Regions from separate parts of the Variovorax sp. GW460-12-1-14-LB1 genome, predicted to be linked through region 1. Evidence: predicted binding sites of a transcription regulator. Region 1 holds the regulator's gene; the other holds the start of a gene.
What was found. The regulator LexA, encoded in region 1, represses DNA repair genes until DNA is damaged. The targets are predictions, from matches to a motif close to ACTGTATNNNNATACAGT.

Region 2: a site for LexA is predicted at 4,922-4,939, ahead of imuA (translesion DNA synthesis-associated protein ImuA). Genes of this name have one in related genera too.

The regions. Positions count from the first base shown of each region.
Region 1 is NZ_JBWKYF010000009.1:63,431-70,971, forward strand. Features, by position in the region: gene AC07Y4_RS07010 (3-hydroxyacyl-CoA dehydrogenase) at 1-949, opposite strand, end outside; gene AC07Y4_RS07015 (MFS transporter) at 1,083-2,243, opposite strand; gene AC07Y4_RS07020 (D-2-hydroxyacid dehydrogenase family protein) at 2,248-3,255, opposite strand; gene AC07Y4_RS07025 (hypothetical protein) at 3,422-3,802, opposite strand; gene lexA (transcriptional repressor LexA) at 3,949-4,632, opposite strand; gene AC07Y4_RS07035 (asparaginase) at 4,706-5,692, shown strand; gene adk (adenylate kinase) at 5,723-6,379, opposite strand; gene kdsB (3-deoxy-manno-octulosonate cytidylyltransferase) at 6,515-7,288, opposite strand; gene AC07Y4_RS07050 (Trm112 family protein) at 7,285-7,467, opposite strand; gene lpxK (tetraacyldisaccharide 4'-kinase) at 7,448-7,541, opposite strand, start outside.
Region 2 is NZ_JBWKYF010000010.1:46,201-53,741, forward strand. Features, by position in the region: gene AC07Y4_RS07550 (error-prone DNA polymerase) at 1-2,805, opposite strand, end outside; gene AC07Y4_RS07555 (Y-family DNA polymerase) at 2,798-4,141, opposite strand; gene imuA (translesion DNA synthesis-associated protein ImuA) at 4,110-4,907, opposite strand; gene AC07Y4_RS07565 (ABC transporter substrate-binding protein) at 5,031-6,146, shown strand; gene AC07Y4_RS07570 (alpha/beta fold hydrolase) at 6,159-7,037, opposite strand; gene AC07Y4_RS07575 (LysR family transcriptional regulator) at 7,076-7,541, opposite strand, start outside.

The sequences.
Region 1 (7,541 bases):
CGCGGCGCGCGGCGCGCGGCGACACCCAGACCGCGGGCGTGCCTTCGATCACCGGCGCCGGCGCCTCGGGCGTTTGCTGCATCACGCCGTCTTCATAGCGGTAGAAGCCTTCGCCCGTCTTGCGGCCGAGTGCGCCGGCGGCCAGGCGCTGCGCGGTGATCACGCTCGGGCGGAAGCGCGGCTCTTCGAAGTACTGGTGGTAGATCGACTCCATCACCGGGTGCGACACGTCGAGCGCCGTCAGGTCGAGCAGCTCGAACGGGCCGAGGCGAAAACCCGCCTGGTCCTTCAGGATGCGGTCGATGGTGGCGAAGTCGGCCACGCCTTCGCCGACGATGCGCAGTGCCTCGGTGCCGTAGCCGCGGCCCGCGTGGTTGACGATGAAGCCGGGCGTGTCTTGCGCCTGCACGGCGCTGTGGCCCATCTGTGTGGCGTAGCCGGCCAGTTTCTGGCAGACCTCGGGCGAGGTCTTGAAGCCCGCCACCACCTCGACCACCTTCATGAGCGGCACGGGGTTGAAGAAGTGGAAGCCCGCGAAGCGCGCGGGGTGCTGCAGGCCCGCCGCGATGGCCGTGACCGACAGCGACGAGGTGTTGGTGACCAGCGTGGCGGTGGGCGCGACCACGTCCTCGAGCTCGCGAAACAGCGTGCGCTTGACCTCGAGGTTCTCGACCACGGCCTCGACCACGAGGTCGCAGCCGGCGAGCGCCTGCATGCCGTCGACCGCCTTCACGCGCGCCGCGTAGGCGTCGCGCGTGGGGGCGTCGATCTTGCCCTTCTCGTGCAGCTTGTTCCATTGGGCGGCGAGGGCTTCGCGGCCGCGCTCGGCGGCACCGGCGAAGCTGTCGAGCAGCAGCACTTCGCTGCCGGCCTGGGCGGCGATCTGCGCGATGCCGCGCCCCATGGCGCCGGCGCCGATCACGCCGATTCGGGGGTAGTTCACTGTCATGGGATCAAGGTTCTCATGGGTTGGTGGGTGTCCGGGGCGGCCGCGTCGGCGCGGGTGCGCGACACGGACGAAAGCTCCGATTTTGCAATCTCGCGGGAGACCCGCGCCCCGGGTGTTACGCGGGGCATCGGATTCAGGCCGGGCGGCGGCTGCGGTCGATGGCGATGCTCAGGCCCATGGCCAGCAGCATCAGTGCAAAACCGACCCGGCTCATCCACTCGGTGGCGTCGTTCGCCAGCAGCCAGCCGCCCAGCGCCGCGCCCAGGGCCTGGCCGATGTAGATGCCCGAACTGTTGAGCGCCACCGAGCCCGGCGCCAGGGCGGGCGCCAGCCCCACGAGGCGCGCCTGCTGCGAGGAGTTGGTGGCAAAGCAGCCCAGGCCCCAGGGCACGAGCACCACCGCGAGCCACGCCAGCGTGCTGGCCAGCGGCCACAGCAGCAGGCTCAGCGCGATCAGCCCGGTCGTCAGCAGCACCATGCGCCCGGCGCCGACGCGGTCGATGTAGCGACTCACCACCATGTTGCCCAGCAGGCCGAAGGCGCCGAACAGCGCCCACATCAGGCTCAGCGTGTTGGCATCGGCGCCGAAGCCCTGCTTGAGCAGCGGGCCGAAATAGCTGAACAGCACGAACTGGCCGACGCCCTGCAGCGCCGTGACCGACACGATGCCCATCAGCACCGGGCTGCGCAGCACCCGCGACCAGGCAGCGGCTGTGAGCGCGGCGGGCCGGATGCCGCTGGGCAGCGTGAGCCAGACCGAGGCGGCGCTCACGACGCTGAGCGCCGCGATGGCCATGAAGGCCATGCGCCAGCCCAGGTGGCCGCCGATCAGCGCGCCGATCGGCAGGCCCAGCACCGAGGCCACCGACCAGCCGAGAAAGACGAAGGTGACGGCGCGCCCGCGCTGCTCGGGCGGCACCAGCATGCCGGCGCAGGCCGCGGCCTGGGGCGTGAAGATGGCGGGCGCGATCACCGTCAGCATGCGCACCGGCAGCAGCGCGCCGAAGCTGGGCACGAGCGCCGCAACCACGTGCCACGCGGCGTACCAGAGCAGGGTGAGGGCGAGCAGCTTGCGGCGGTCCCAGCCGGCGACCGCGGCGGCCAGCAGCGGGGCGCCCAGGCACATCACGAAGGCGGCCGCGCTGATCAGCTGGCCTGCGGTGGCGACCTTGATGGCCAAGGAGGCGCTGATCTCATTGAGGGTGCCCGGCACGACCATCACGCCCGTGCCGATCACGAAATTGCCGGCCAGCAGCGCCCAGAGCGCGCCTCGCTGCGGCGCGGGCCGGCTCATGCGTTCACCGCCGGACCTGCAGCGCGCCGGGGTTCACGATGTTCGTGGGGTTGCCCTTGATGAAGCTCACGACGTTGTCGAACGCCTGGCCGAAGTAGCTTTCGTAGCTTTCCTGCTCGACGTAGCCGATGTGCGGCGTGCAGATGCAGTTTTCGAGGCGCAGCAGCGCATGGCCCTGCAGCGGAGGCTCGCTCTCGAACACGTCGATGGCCGCCAGCCCGGGGCGCCCGCGGTTGAGCGCAGCCAGCAGGGCATCGGCCTCGACCAGCTCGGCGCGCGAGGTGTTGACGAACAGCGCCGTCGGCTTCATGCGCGAGAGGTCTTCGAGCTTGACGAGGCCCTGGGTGTCCTCGTTGAGCCGCAGGTGCACCGACAGCACGTCGGCGGCCGCAAAGAATTCGTGGCGGTTCTGTGCCACCTGGAAGCCGTCGGAGCGCGCCTTGGCGCAGCTGGCCTCGCGGCCCCAGATCACGACCTGCATGCCGAAGGCCTGCCCATAGCGGGCCACCAGCTGGCCGATGCGGCCGTAGCCCCAGATGCACAGCGTCTTGCCCTTGAGCACCGAGCCCACGCCGAAATTCGGCGGCATCGACGCCGACTTGAGGCCCGACTGCTGCCAGGCCCCGTGCTTGAGGTTGCTGATGTACTGCGGCAGGCGGCGCATGGCCGCCATGATCAGCGCCCAGGTGAGTTCGGCGGGCGCCTGCGGCGAACCCGAGCCCTCGGCCACCGCCACACCGCGTTCGGTGCAGGCCGTGACGTCGATGTGGCCGCCGACGCGACCGGTCTGGGAAATCAGCTTGAGCTTGGGCAGCTTCTCGATCAGCTGGCGGGAGATCTGGCTGCGCTCGCGGATGAGCACGATGACGTCCGCATCCTTGAGGCGAACCGACAGCTGACCGATGCCTTTGACCGTGTTGGTGTAGACCTTGGCGGCGTAAGCGTCCAGCTTGGCAGCGCACTGCAGCTTGCGCACGGCGTCCTGGTAGTCGTCGAGGATCACAATGTTCATGGCATGCCATTGTGCCTCGCAGCATCGGCACGTCGCACGTGTGAACGTTTGGATACCCGGTGCCGGATGGCGCCCGGGAGGCCTGTTTCAGGCCGATTCCAGTGAATCCGCCGTGCGCATGAGGGTGCGCAGAGTGCGCAGGCACGGCGGGTTCGTTGGCACTTTCTCAGTGCAGGTGGCTGGGGCGGGGCGCGCCGCTGCCGGTTTCCGCGGCTTCCAGCGCGGCGAGCCGGTCGAGTTCGGCGCACACGTCGGCCATGCGGCCGGAAATCACGACCCGGTTGGCGCAGCCGCGCTGCGAGCCTTGCCGGTCGACCACGCGGACCACGCGCAGCGGGCGGGCGGGCGTGGCGGCGGACGGTGACGCGGCCGGCGCCGGGCTGCCAGCGGTGCGTGCCGTGCAGGCCGGGCGAATGGCCACGTAGCGCAGGCCAGCGGCAGCGTCGCCGCTCTCACCATGCGACGGGCGGCGGGCGGGCATCCAGCGGGTGGCCAGCGATTGCAGGGGCGACCAGAGGTCGGCGATGGCGAGGAGGGCGATTCCCATGTGAACTCCAAAAAAGTATGAGGTTGAACACAGGCAGGATTTCTTGAATCGGCCACGACAGGGTGATGGCGACTTCGCGCCATACGCCCGCCACCTGTCGCGGCCGGATGAGGTGCGTGCTGCTGGCAGCACGCAGGCCCGGGGGGCTACATCAGCATCGTGTTGCGGATGAGGCCGACCGCGAGGCCTTCGATCTCGAAGGGCTCGCCGGGCTGGACGATGATGGTCGGGTAGTCGGGGTTCTCGGCGTGCAGCTCGATCACCTGCTTGTTGCGTTTCAGGCGCTTCACGGTGACTTCTTCGCCCAGGCGTGCCACCACGATCTGGCCGTTGCGCGCTTCCTTCGTGGCCTGCACGGCGAGCAAGTCGCCGTCCATGATGCCGGCGTCGCGCATCGACATGCCGCGCACCTTGAGCAGGTAGTCGGGCTGGCGCTGGAACAGCGTGTTCTCGACGTAGTAGGTCTGGTCGACGTGCTCTTGCGCAAGGATGGGCGAACCCGCCGCCACGCGGCCGATGAGCGGCAGCGCGAGCTGGGCCATGCCGGGCAGCGAGAGCGAGAACTGGTTGCCTTCGCGGTGGCGCGTTTCGTGGAGCGAGCGCAGCGCATCGCCCTTGAGGCGGATGCCACGCGAAGTGCCGCTGACGAGTTCGATCACGCCCTTGCGGGCCAGGGCCTGCAGGTGCTCCTCGGCGGCGTTGGCCGACTTGAAGCCCAGCTCGTTGGCGATTTCGGCGCGCGTGGGCGGCGCACCGGTGCGTGCGATGGCGCCCTGGATCAAGTCCAGGATCTGCTGCTGGCGGGCGGTAAGCTTCACTGCGAACTGCATAGTGGTTTCCTTGCGGCACTGGCTAGATATCCAGTACCTGTATTTTTAACCAGTTTTCAAAAGTTGACAAGCCATGACTCATTCCTCTTCGTCCGAGACGCGCCGCGTGGTCGTGCTGGGCACCGGCGGCACCATTGCCGGCAAGGCCGCCAGCAGCGGTGACAACATCGGCTACACCGCCGGACAGGTGGGCGTGGCGGACCTGCTGGGCGGCATCGAGGCGCCGGCCGGCGTGGCGCTGGTGGCGGAGCAGGTCGCGCAGCTCGACAGCAAGGACATGGACGCCGACACCTGGCGCCAGCTGGCCGCGCGTTGCGCGCACTGGCTGGCGCAGCCTGATGTGGCCGGCATCGTGATCACGCACGGCACCGACACGCTGGAGGAAACGGCCTTCTTCCTGCACGCCGTGCTCGCGCCGGCCAAGCCGGTGGTGCTGACCTGCGCGATGCGCCCGGCAACGGCCCTGTCGCCCGACGGTCCGCAGAACGTGCGCGACGCGCTCGCTGTGGCCTCGACGCCCGGCGCACGGGGCGTGACGGTGGTGTGCGCGGGAACGGTCCACAGCGGTCTCGATGTGCAGAAGGTGCACACCTACCGTCTCGATGCCTTCGCGTCGGGCGATGCGGGGCCGGTCGGCTATGTGGAGGAGGGCGAAGTGCGGCGCGTGCGTGCGTGGCCGCAGGGAGCGCCGTTCGATGCGGCGCGGCTGGAGGCGGTATCGAAGCCGTGGCCCCGCGTCGAGATCGTCATGAGCCACGCGGGCGCGAGCGGTGCGATCGTGGAGGCGTTGCTGCTCCCGTCGGCTGAGCCCTTGCGCGGCCTGGTCGTGGCCACGACCGGCAACGGCACCGTGCACCACGCGCTGGAAGCCGCAGCGCTGAAGGCGCAGGGCGGTGGCGTGTCGGTGCTGCGCGCCACGCGCTGTGCCAACGGACGCATCCTGCCGAAACCCGGTGACGGGCTGCGGGATGCGAGCGCACTCACGCCGGTGAAGGCGCGGGTCGCGCTGGTGCTGGAACTCTTGGGAGTGGCCGCCCTGCCGGAGGCGGAGGGCGGCTAGGAGAAAGAGGCTGACGAATCAGCCTCTGAATCAGCTGTTCAGGGCGGCAAGCGCGCGCTGCGTGATCTCGTCGACCGTGCCCACGCCCTGGATGGCGCGGTACTTCGGCGCGGCGGCCGGGTCGGTCTTGGCCCAGGCCGAGTAATAGTCGACCAGCGGACGGGTCTGCTGGCTGTAGACGTCGAGCCGCTTGCGCACGGTCTCTTCCTTGTCGTCTTCGCGCTGGATCAGCTCTTCACCGGTCACGTCGTCCTTGCCTTCCACCTTCGGCGGATTGAACTTGACGTGGTAGGTGCGGCCCGAGGCCGGGTGCGAGCGGCGGCCGCTCATGCGTTCGATGATGTCGCCGAAGGGCACGTCGATCTCGAGCACGTAGTCGAGCTTGACGCCGGCCGCCTTCATGGCGTCGGCCTGCGGAATGGTGCGCGGGAAGCCGTCGAACAGGAAACCGCCGTCGCAGTCGGGCTGCGCGATGCGTTCCTTCACGAGGTTGATGATCAGGTCGTCGCTGACCAGTGCACCCGAATCCATGATCGTCTTGGCCTGCAGCCCGAGGGGGGTGCCTGCCTTGACCGCGGCGCGCAACATGTCGCCGGTCGAGATTTGGGGAATGCCGTATTTCTGGCAGATGAAGGTCGCTTGCGTGCCTTTGCCTGCTCCGGGCGCGCCCAGCAAAATAAGTCTCATGGTGTCCTCGGAAGGTTCTTAGATTTTGTGTCGCGCCCCATGCGCGCCCTCAGGCGCGCCGAGGCGGAATTGCATTGAGGATAGCATGCGTCCCCGTGACAAATTGCCGCCGTCTCCCTCGGGGCGGCCTGCAGCTCACGCAGGCGAGCCGGCCGCGAAGACGGCGCGCACGCGTGCCAGGTCTTCGGGCGTGTCGATCCCGGGGCCCGGTGCCACATCGCTCACGTGCACCGCGATGCGGTGCCCGTGCCACAGCGCGCGCAGCTGTTCGAGTGCTTCGGTGGCTTCGACGGGCGCGGGCGACAGCAACGGAAATTGCCGCACGAAGCCCGCGCGATAGCCGTAGATGCCGATATGACGAAGCGGTGCCGGGCTGGGCAGCACCGAGGGTGCCGCGCCGCCTGAAGAGCCGTCGCGCCACCAGGGGATCGGTGCACGGCTGAAATAGAGCGCATGACCTTGTGCGTCGAGCACGGCCTTCACGACGTTCGGATTCATGAAGTCGGCCAGCGAGTCGATCGCATGGACGGCGGTGCTCATGGCGGCCTGCGGTCGCGCAGCCAGCGTGGCGGCCACGGCATCGATCAGCGCGGGGTCGATCAGCGGCTCGTCGCCCTGCACGTTGACGACGATCGCGTCACCGTCGAGCCCGAGTTGTTCGCAGGCTTCGGCCAGCCGGTCGGTGCCGCTGGCGTGGTCCTGGCGGGTGAGCAGGGCCTCGACACCATGCGCCTTGCAGGCGTCGATGATGGTGGCGTCGTCGCCGGCCACCACCACGCGAAGGGCGCCGGACTGGCGGGCGCGTTGTGCCACGCGCACGACCATCGGCAGGCCGGCAATGTCGGCCAGCGGTTTGTTGGGAAGTCGCGTCGAAGCCAGCCGGGCCGGCACCAGAACGGTGAAGCTCACAGGCCCAGCTCTTCGTCGGACAGCGTGCGGGCCTCGTTCTCGAGCAGCACCGGGATGCCGTCGCGCACCGGGTAGGCCAGGCGCGCGCTGCGCGAGCAGAGTTCCTGCTTCTCGGCGTTCCAGGTCAGCGGGCCCTTGGTGACGGGGCAGACGAGCAGTTCAAGCAGCTTGGTATCCATCGAGCGATGATAGCTTCGCGTCGAGGGCGGCGAAGAACGCCGGCGAGGGTTCGAAGTGCAGTGGCACGGCGAGC
Region 2 (7,541 bases), on a different contig from region 1:
GAGCGACATCAGCGCATCGGCCGCCGCGAGCGCGGCCATGTCCTTGCCTTCGAGTTCGGCGCGCAAAGCCAGATCTTCGGTGCTGGTGAAAGGCGCTTGCGCGCGCGCTGCGAGCAAACGCCTGGCGCCGGCTTCGCTGAGGCTCAGGACCCGATTCAGGCCCAGCCGCACCGCCGGCTGGTTCTCGTTGCCCAGGCGCTCGGCGTAGCGCGTGTCGGTGCCTGGCGGCATGCGCGGCGCATCGGGTGCGCGGGCCTCGAGCGTGGTGTCGATCTCGCTGCATGTGACGTCGACCGGCCGCACCTCGACCCCATGGCGGCGCGCGTCCTGCACCAGTTGCGAAGGGCTGTAGAAGCCCATCGGTTGCGAGTCGAGCAAGGCGGCGAGGAAGCAGGCGGGCTCGTAGTTCTTGAGCCAGCTGCTCACGGTGACCAGCAGCGCGAAGCTCGCGGCGTGGCTTTCGGGGAAGCCGTAGTCGCCGAAGCCGAGGATCTGCTTGAAGATGGCTTCGGCGAACTCCTTCGGGTACTTGTTGTCCACCATCCCATCCACGAGCTTCGCGTGAAACTTGTCGAGGCCGCCCTTGCGCTTCCACGCGGCCATGGCACGACGCAACTGATCGGCTTCGTCTGCGCTGAACTTCGCCGCGATCATGGCGATCTGCATCACCTGCTCCTGGAAGATCGGAATGCCCAGCGTGCGTTCCAGCGCCGGCTTCAGTTCCTCTTTTTCGTAGAGGATCGGCAAGCCCTTGCGCACCCGCTCACGCTGCTTGAGATACGGATGCACCATGCCACCTTGAATGGGCCCGGGCCGCACGATCGCCACCTCGATCACCAGGTCCTCATACGTCTGCGGCTTCAGACGCGGCAGCATCGACATCTGCGCCCGGCTCTCGATCTGGAACACGCCGATGGTGTCGGCGTCGCAGATCATGTCGAACACCTTCGGGTCGTCGTTGGGGATGTGATGCATCTCCACCGTCGAGTTGCGCCAGCGGTTCATGTGGTCGAGCCCGCGGCGGATGGCGCTGAGCATGCCCAGCGCGAGCACGTCGACCTTGAGCATGCCCATGGCTTCGAGGTCGTCCTTTTCCCACTGGATGACGGAGCGATTCACCATCGACGCCTTCTCGACCGGCACCAGCCGCGTGAGCTTGGTGTGCGTGAGCACGAAGCCGCCCACGTGCTGGCTCAGGTGGCGCGGAAAGCCCTTGAGCCGCTGCGTCATCTCGATCCACTGGACCAGCTTGAGCCGGTCTTCCTTCACGCCGACGCGCGCGGCGGCCTTGTCGAGCTGTTCGCCGAGTGCGGTGTCGTCGAACCAGTAGTGGTCCTTGGCGAATTCGTCGACCAATCGCTCGTCGATGCCGATGGCCTTGCCGACGTCGCGCAAGGCACTGCGCGAGCGGTAGCAGATGACGACGGCAGCGATGGCGGCGCGCTCGCGGCCGTACTTTTCGTAGATGTACTGGATGACGAGTTCGCGTTTTTGATGCTCGAAGTCGACGTCGATGTCGGGTGGCTCCTTGCGATGGCGGCTCAGGAAGCGCTCGAACAGCAGGTGGCCTTTGTCGGGGTTGATCGCGGTGATACCGAGGCAGTAGCAGACCGCCGAGTTGGCCGACGAACCGCGGCCCTGGCAAAGGATGTCTTGAGAGCGTGCGAAGCGCACGATGTCTTCCACCGTGAGGAAGAACATCTCGTATTCGAGCTCGGTGATCAGGTCGAGCTCTTTCTGGACCTGTGTGCGCACCTTCTCGGGAATGCCGTCGGGGTAGCGCACCCGCGCGCCCTCCCACGTCTTGCGTACCAGCGTCTGCGCCGCCGTCTCGCTGCTGCCCACGGTCTCCAGCGGGTATTTGTAGGTCTCGCGGATCACCTCGGGATCGAAGCGGCACCGCTGCGCCACCGCCAGCGTGTTCGCCAGCATCGCGGGCAGGTACAGCTCGGCCAGCCGCACCCGCTGGCGCAGGTGCCGCTCGGCGTTCGACTGCAGCGCGAAGCCGCACTCGGCCACCGTGCGGCCTTCGCGCACCGCCGTGAGCACGTCGTGCAGCGGCTTGCGGCCGCGCGCATGCATGTGCACGTCGCCGGCCGCGACCAGCGGCACGCCGGCCTGCTCGCCCGCCTGCATCAGCGTGACGAGCCAGAGGTCGTCGTCGAGTTCGTTGAACAGTTCCACGGCCAGCCAGAGGTTGTCGCCGTACAGCGCCTTGGCGGCGGCCAGGTCGTCCTGCACGGTGGCCGCATCCGGCATGCCGCCCGGGGGGCGGTGCGGCACGAAGAGGACCTGGCAGCGCTGCAGCGAGGCGACGTCGCTCGTGTCCCAGTCGACGCGGTACTCGCCCTTGGGCAGTTCGGTGTTGCGCGCGGCGGTGATGAACTCGCAGAGGTTGCCCCAGCCTTCGGTGTCGTTCGCGATCACCACGAGCTTGAAGCGCTCGAAGCGGAATTCGCTGCCGAACAGCAGCCGGAATTCGGGGTGGCGCGGGATCAGCGCTTCGTCCGGGTGCTCGCGCTCATAGGTGTCCAGCTTGGCGGGCAGGTCGCGCAACGCGACATGCGCGCGCACGATGCCGGCCACCGAGCATTCGTCGGTGATGGCCAGCGCCGCATAGTCGAGGTGGTAGGCGCGCTCGACCACTTCCTCGGGCGTCGAAGCGCCGCGCTGGAAGCTGAAGTTCGTGAGGCAGTGCAGCTCGGCATAGCCGGGCAGGCCCGGCGCCGGGCGCAGCCGCTGCGGCAGCACATGCACCTTGGCGGGCTGGCGCTTGCGTTCTTCCTTGCCGCTCAGGTCAGGCATAGAACCCCTGCAGGTACCAGCGCACCTCGCCCGACGAAAAGCGCGTGGCGGGCCGCTCGCGAAAGATCCACACCAGGCCGGCCTCGGGGCTTTCGGCCACGTAGTAGTCGCGCATCGCGGGCTGGCCGCCGTCTTCTTCACCGCCCCACCAGCCGGCCTCCACGCGCTGCGGTCCGACCAGCTTGCGCAGCGGCCCGCAGTAGCACGGGCGCTCGCCGTCCATCTCGAGCCGCAAGGGCTCGGGCAGCAGCCAGGGCGGGTAGATCGCATCGGGCTGCGAGGCGGCGTCCTTGCGGGCCTTGTCGGGTACCGGCGTTTTCTCTTTCTGCAGCGCGGGCCGCCACCGCTGCTGGCGCTCGGGCCGGTGGTCGGCCTGCGCGAGCGGCACCACCACCTGGTCGGCGCCGAGCCGCACGCTGAGCCGTTCGACCATCTCGTGCAGCTTGTCGCCCTTGCGGTTGTCTTCCGGCAGGAAGCTGGTGCTGGCGCCGGCCAGCGGATCGGTTTCGAGCGTGCGCAGCTTCAGCCAGCTCGCGGGCGCGGCCAGCGTGGTGAGCGCGAGTTTTTCGGACAGCAGGCGGCGCAGGTGCGCCATGTCCTGCGTGGGCTCTGCCGTGCGCACGGTGAGCTGCTGGTGCGGCGGCAGGGTCACGCCGTTGAGGCGCCGCAGGTCGAGCGTCCATTGCAGCTCGAGCGCACGCGCGCCGCGCTGGCGGGCGCGCAGCCAGATCTGCAGCGCCGACAGCAGGCGGTTGGCCGACCACATGAGCTCGGGCCCGGTCTCGGCCAGCGCGGGCAGTTCGAGCTTCTGCTCGAACACGTCGGGCAGCGTGAGCCAGGCGTGGGTTTCGGGGCGCAGGCCCCAGGCGATGTCGAGCGCCTCGCGCAGCCCGGTGCCGAAGCGCCGCGTGAGGCCGCCACGCGGCAAGGCGGCCACATCGCCCCAGGTGCGGCAGCCCAGGCGCGCGAGCAGGTCGAGGTGGCCCTGCGCGGCCGTCAGCGTGTCCAGCGGCAGGCCGGCCGGCACGTCGGCGGGCCGGTGCTCGTTGCGCGCGAACAGGCGCAGCCGCGCCAGCGCGATCAGGCTGGTGGCGCCCTGCGCGCCGCGCATGCGCGCGTCGGGCGCGGGGTTGAGGGCCAGCAGCTGGCGCATCAGCGGCGCGCGACCGCCCCACAGGCGTTCGCAGGCCGAGACCTCGAGCATCAGCGCCTCGTCCTGCCAGGCGACGTGCGGCGTGAACTGCAGCGCCCACCAGCCCTGGGCCTCGGGCGGGGGCATGTCGGGGGCGTCGGCGTCCTCGGTTTCAGACGACCACTGCAAGGCGATCCAGTGCATCCGGGCCTCCTTTCCATGCGTCGATGCGCACCACCGTGGCCGACGGCGCGGCGGCCGGCGCCACGGGCGGCTGCAGGCGCAGCTGGCGTCGCACGCGGGCGGCGGCCAGCAGCGCGCTCATGCGGGCGTTGCGCGCCGGCACCCGCACCGGCGCGGCCAGCGGCGGCCCCCGGCGCTTGAGCAGGTGCAGCGCGATCTGCGCCGGATCGTCCGGGCAGCGCTCGGCGCGCAGGCGCAAGCGCGCGGGCGAGGCCGACAGCGCCACCGACTCGGGCCGGCACACGAACAGCAGCACCTCGTGCTGCGCGGCGGCCAGCTGCAGCCGCCGCAACTCACCCACGCGGGCCTGCGGCAGCCAGGCGACGACGGCGGCGATCTCGGCGCAGCGCAGCGCCTGCTCGCAGGCCCACAGCCGCGCGGCCGGGGCGTCGCTGCGCACGCACATCAGCGCCTCCACCGGCAAGCCCTGCGCCGCCAGCGCGGTGCCGCAGGGTTCGTAAGGCGCGCCGACCAGCACCACCGGCCCGCCGCGCGCCTCCACGGCCTGCGCCAGCGCGGGCAGCAGCAGGCGCCAGACATGGGCCTCGGGCGTGGCCTGCAGCAGCTCCGTCATCGCGCCCACGGGCCAGCCGCCGCCGGGCAACTCGGCGTCGAGCGCGGCATGCCCGGTGGCCACGACCTGCGCGTCGGCCAGGCCGAGTTCGTCGGCGTGCCAGACGCCGCGGCCCGCAGCGGTGGAAAAGGAGTCGAGGAAAGGGAGGCCCATGATTGCAGTTGTTAACTGTATTTTTATACAGTATTCCCCAGGTCGCAACCAGCGATCGATTTACCTGCGAAGGCCCGCGCCTTAAGATCGGTTTATTAACAATTAGTGACCATGAGACACAAAATGATTCACCTGCGGTTTCTGGCCCTCGCCGCGCTCGTCTTCGCAGGGGTGCCCGCCTCGGCGCAGCCCGCCAAGCCGCTCCTGATCGGCCAGACCTACGTGCAGACCGGCCCGCTCGCGTCGCTGTCGACCGAGCCGCTGGTGGGCATCCGTGCCATGTTCACCGCGCTGAACGCGAGCGGCGGCGTCAACGGCCGGCCGGTCGAGCTGCGCCAGCTCGACGACGCCTACGACCCCGCCAAGGGCGCGGAGAACGTCAAGACCTTCGCGCGCGACGGCGCCATCGGCGTGCTGATGCCCATCGGCACCTCGTCGGCGGTCGGCGCGCTGAAGGCGGCCAACGAGCTGAAGATTCCCGTCGTTGGCCCGTACACGGGCGCGGGCCCGGTGGTGAAGTTCAGCGAGTTCGGCTTTCCGGTGCGCATCAGCTTCGACGAGGAATACAGCCGCATCGTGAACCACCTGTTCACCATCGGCCTGTCGCGCATCGCCTTCGCGCACAACGACAACCCCGGCGCGCGCTCGGCGATGGAGAGCACGCAGAAGTTCATTGCCGAACGCGGCGACAAGATGGTCGGCAGCGTGGCCATCAAGAACGACGGCTCCGACGCGGCCGAACGCGCCGCCGAGCTGGCCAAGCTCAAGCCCAAGGCCGTGGTGCTGTCGGCCACCAACGACGTGGCGGCGAAGTTCATCGCGGCCTACCGCGCGGCCGGCGGCGAGACGGCCTTCTATTCGTTCTCGTTCCTGAATGGGCAGAAGCTCTTCCAGGACATCAAGAAGGACGCGGCCGGCGTGGTCATCTCGCAGGTCGTGCCCTACCCGTGGAACAGCGCGATGCCCGTCATCGCCGAGTACCAGGCGGCGATGAAGAAGATCGGCATGACCGAGTTCAGCTACGCGAGCCTGGAGGGCTACGTCACCGCCAAGGTCATGGTCGAAGGCCTGAAGCGCGCGGGCACCAACCCGACGCCCGAGTCGCTGCAGAAGGGCCTGGAGTCGTTCAAGACGCTGGACCTCGGCGGCATCGCCGTGTCGTACCGGCCCGGCGAGCACCGCGGGCTGACCTTCTCGGAACTGTCGATGCTCAAGGCCGACGGGCGCTACCTGCGCTGAGGCTGAACCGCTTCAGCCCAGGAAGCGCAGCAGCTGCGCGTTGACCTCGTCGGCGCGTTCGTACTGCACCCAGTGCCCCGCGCCGTCGATCACCACGCCTTCGCGGCCGGGGCCTTCGCTGGCCAATTGCGCCACCAGCGGACGCGAGTCGGCGGTGACGTCGAACTCGCCCCACAGCAGCAGCGTGGGCACACCCAGCGTGTCGATCGCGGCCTGCAGCCCGCCCGAGAGCGACACCTCCTTGCTGCGAAAGCGCGTGCCGTGGCACGAGAGGTCGTGGATCTCGAAGGCCAGCGGGTCGATGGCGGCCGGCGCGTGCAGCATCAGCGCGCCCAGGTTGTGCATGAGCGCGGCGCGCTCGGTCTCGCGGTCGGGGGCGGCGCGCCAGTTGATCATCTCGACCGTCATGCGGCGCAAGGTGCCGTGGCCGCCGCTGCCCATCAGCGCCAGCCGGCGGATCGCGCCGCGCCGCACCGCGAAGCGCGCGGCGGTGAGCCCGCCGAACGAGAAGCCGCCCAGGTCGATGGGCGTGTTAGCGCCGATGAGCGCATCGAGCGTGCCGCCGAGCGCGGCCAGGAGCGGCACCAGCGCGTCTTCGCCGGGCGCCACGCGCGGCAGCGCGTCGGAATCATGAAAGCCGGGCATGTCGGGCAGGAGCAGCGTGCGCTGCGCCGACAGCGCCTCGGCGTTGCGCAGCCAGTGCATCCAGCTGCCGTGGCCGCCGTGCAGCAGCACGATGGGCGGCTGCGTCGTGTCGGTGCCGAAGCGGCGCCAGCGCACGCGAATGCCGTCGTGCACCGGGTCGTGCGAGGTGGACAGGGCTTCGATGCGGGCAATCTGGCGCCGGGCTTCGGCGGATTCGTCGGGGGTGGGAAGAGCGGGCGTGGGCATGGCTTCATTCTGCCGCGCGGCCCGCGTGCCTCATCCGCTCACCCGCGTGAGGGCCGCGCCCGGCGCCGGTTGAGCTGCAGGTTGCGCGCGTCGAACACTTCCACCACCTGGTCGCGGAACTGCTTCATCAGGAGCGAGAAGTAGGCGTTGCGCCGCCAGAACAACCCGATTTCCAATGCCCAGACCGGCGCGGGCGACGGCAGCGCGGCCAGCCCCGTGCCCATGGAGGAACCGAGCGAGTCCGAGGTCATGACCGTCAGCAGGTTGGTGCTGCGCACCAACGGCGCAAAGACCGCGGGCGAGGCGTCCGACTGGAGAAAGGCGGTCGGCCCGTCGATGCCTGCGTCGCGGAACATCGACTCGACCCAGGCACGCAGCGTGATGCTCGACGGCGGCAGCACCCAGGGCTGCGCGGCCATGTCGTGCAGCGTGAACGCGCGCCGGTGAAAGGGATGCCCGTTGCGCGCAATCACGTACGACTCCTGCTCGCCGAGCACGGTGCAG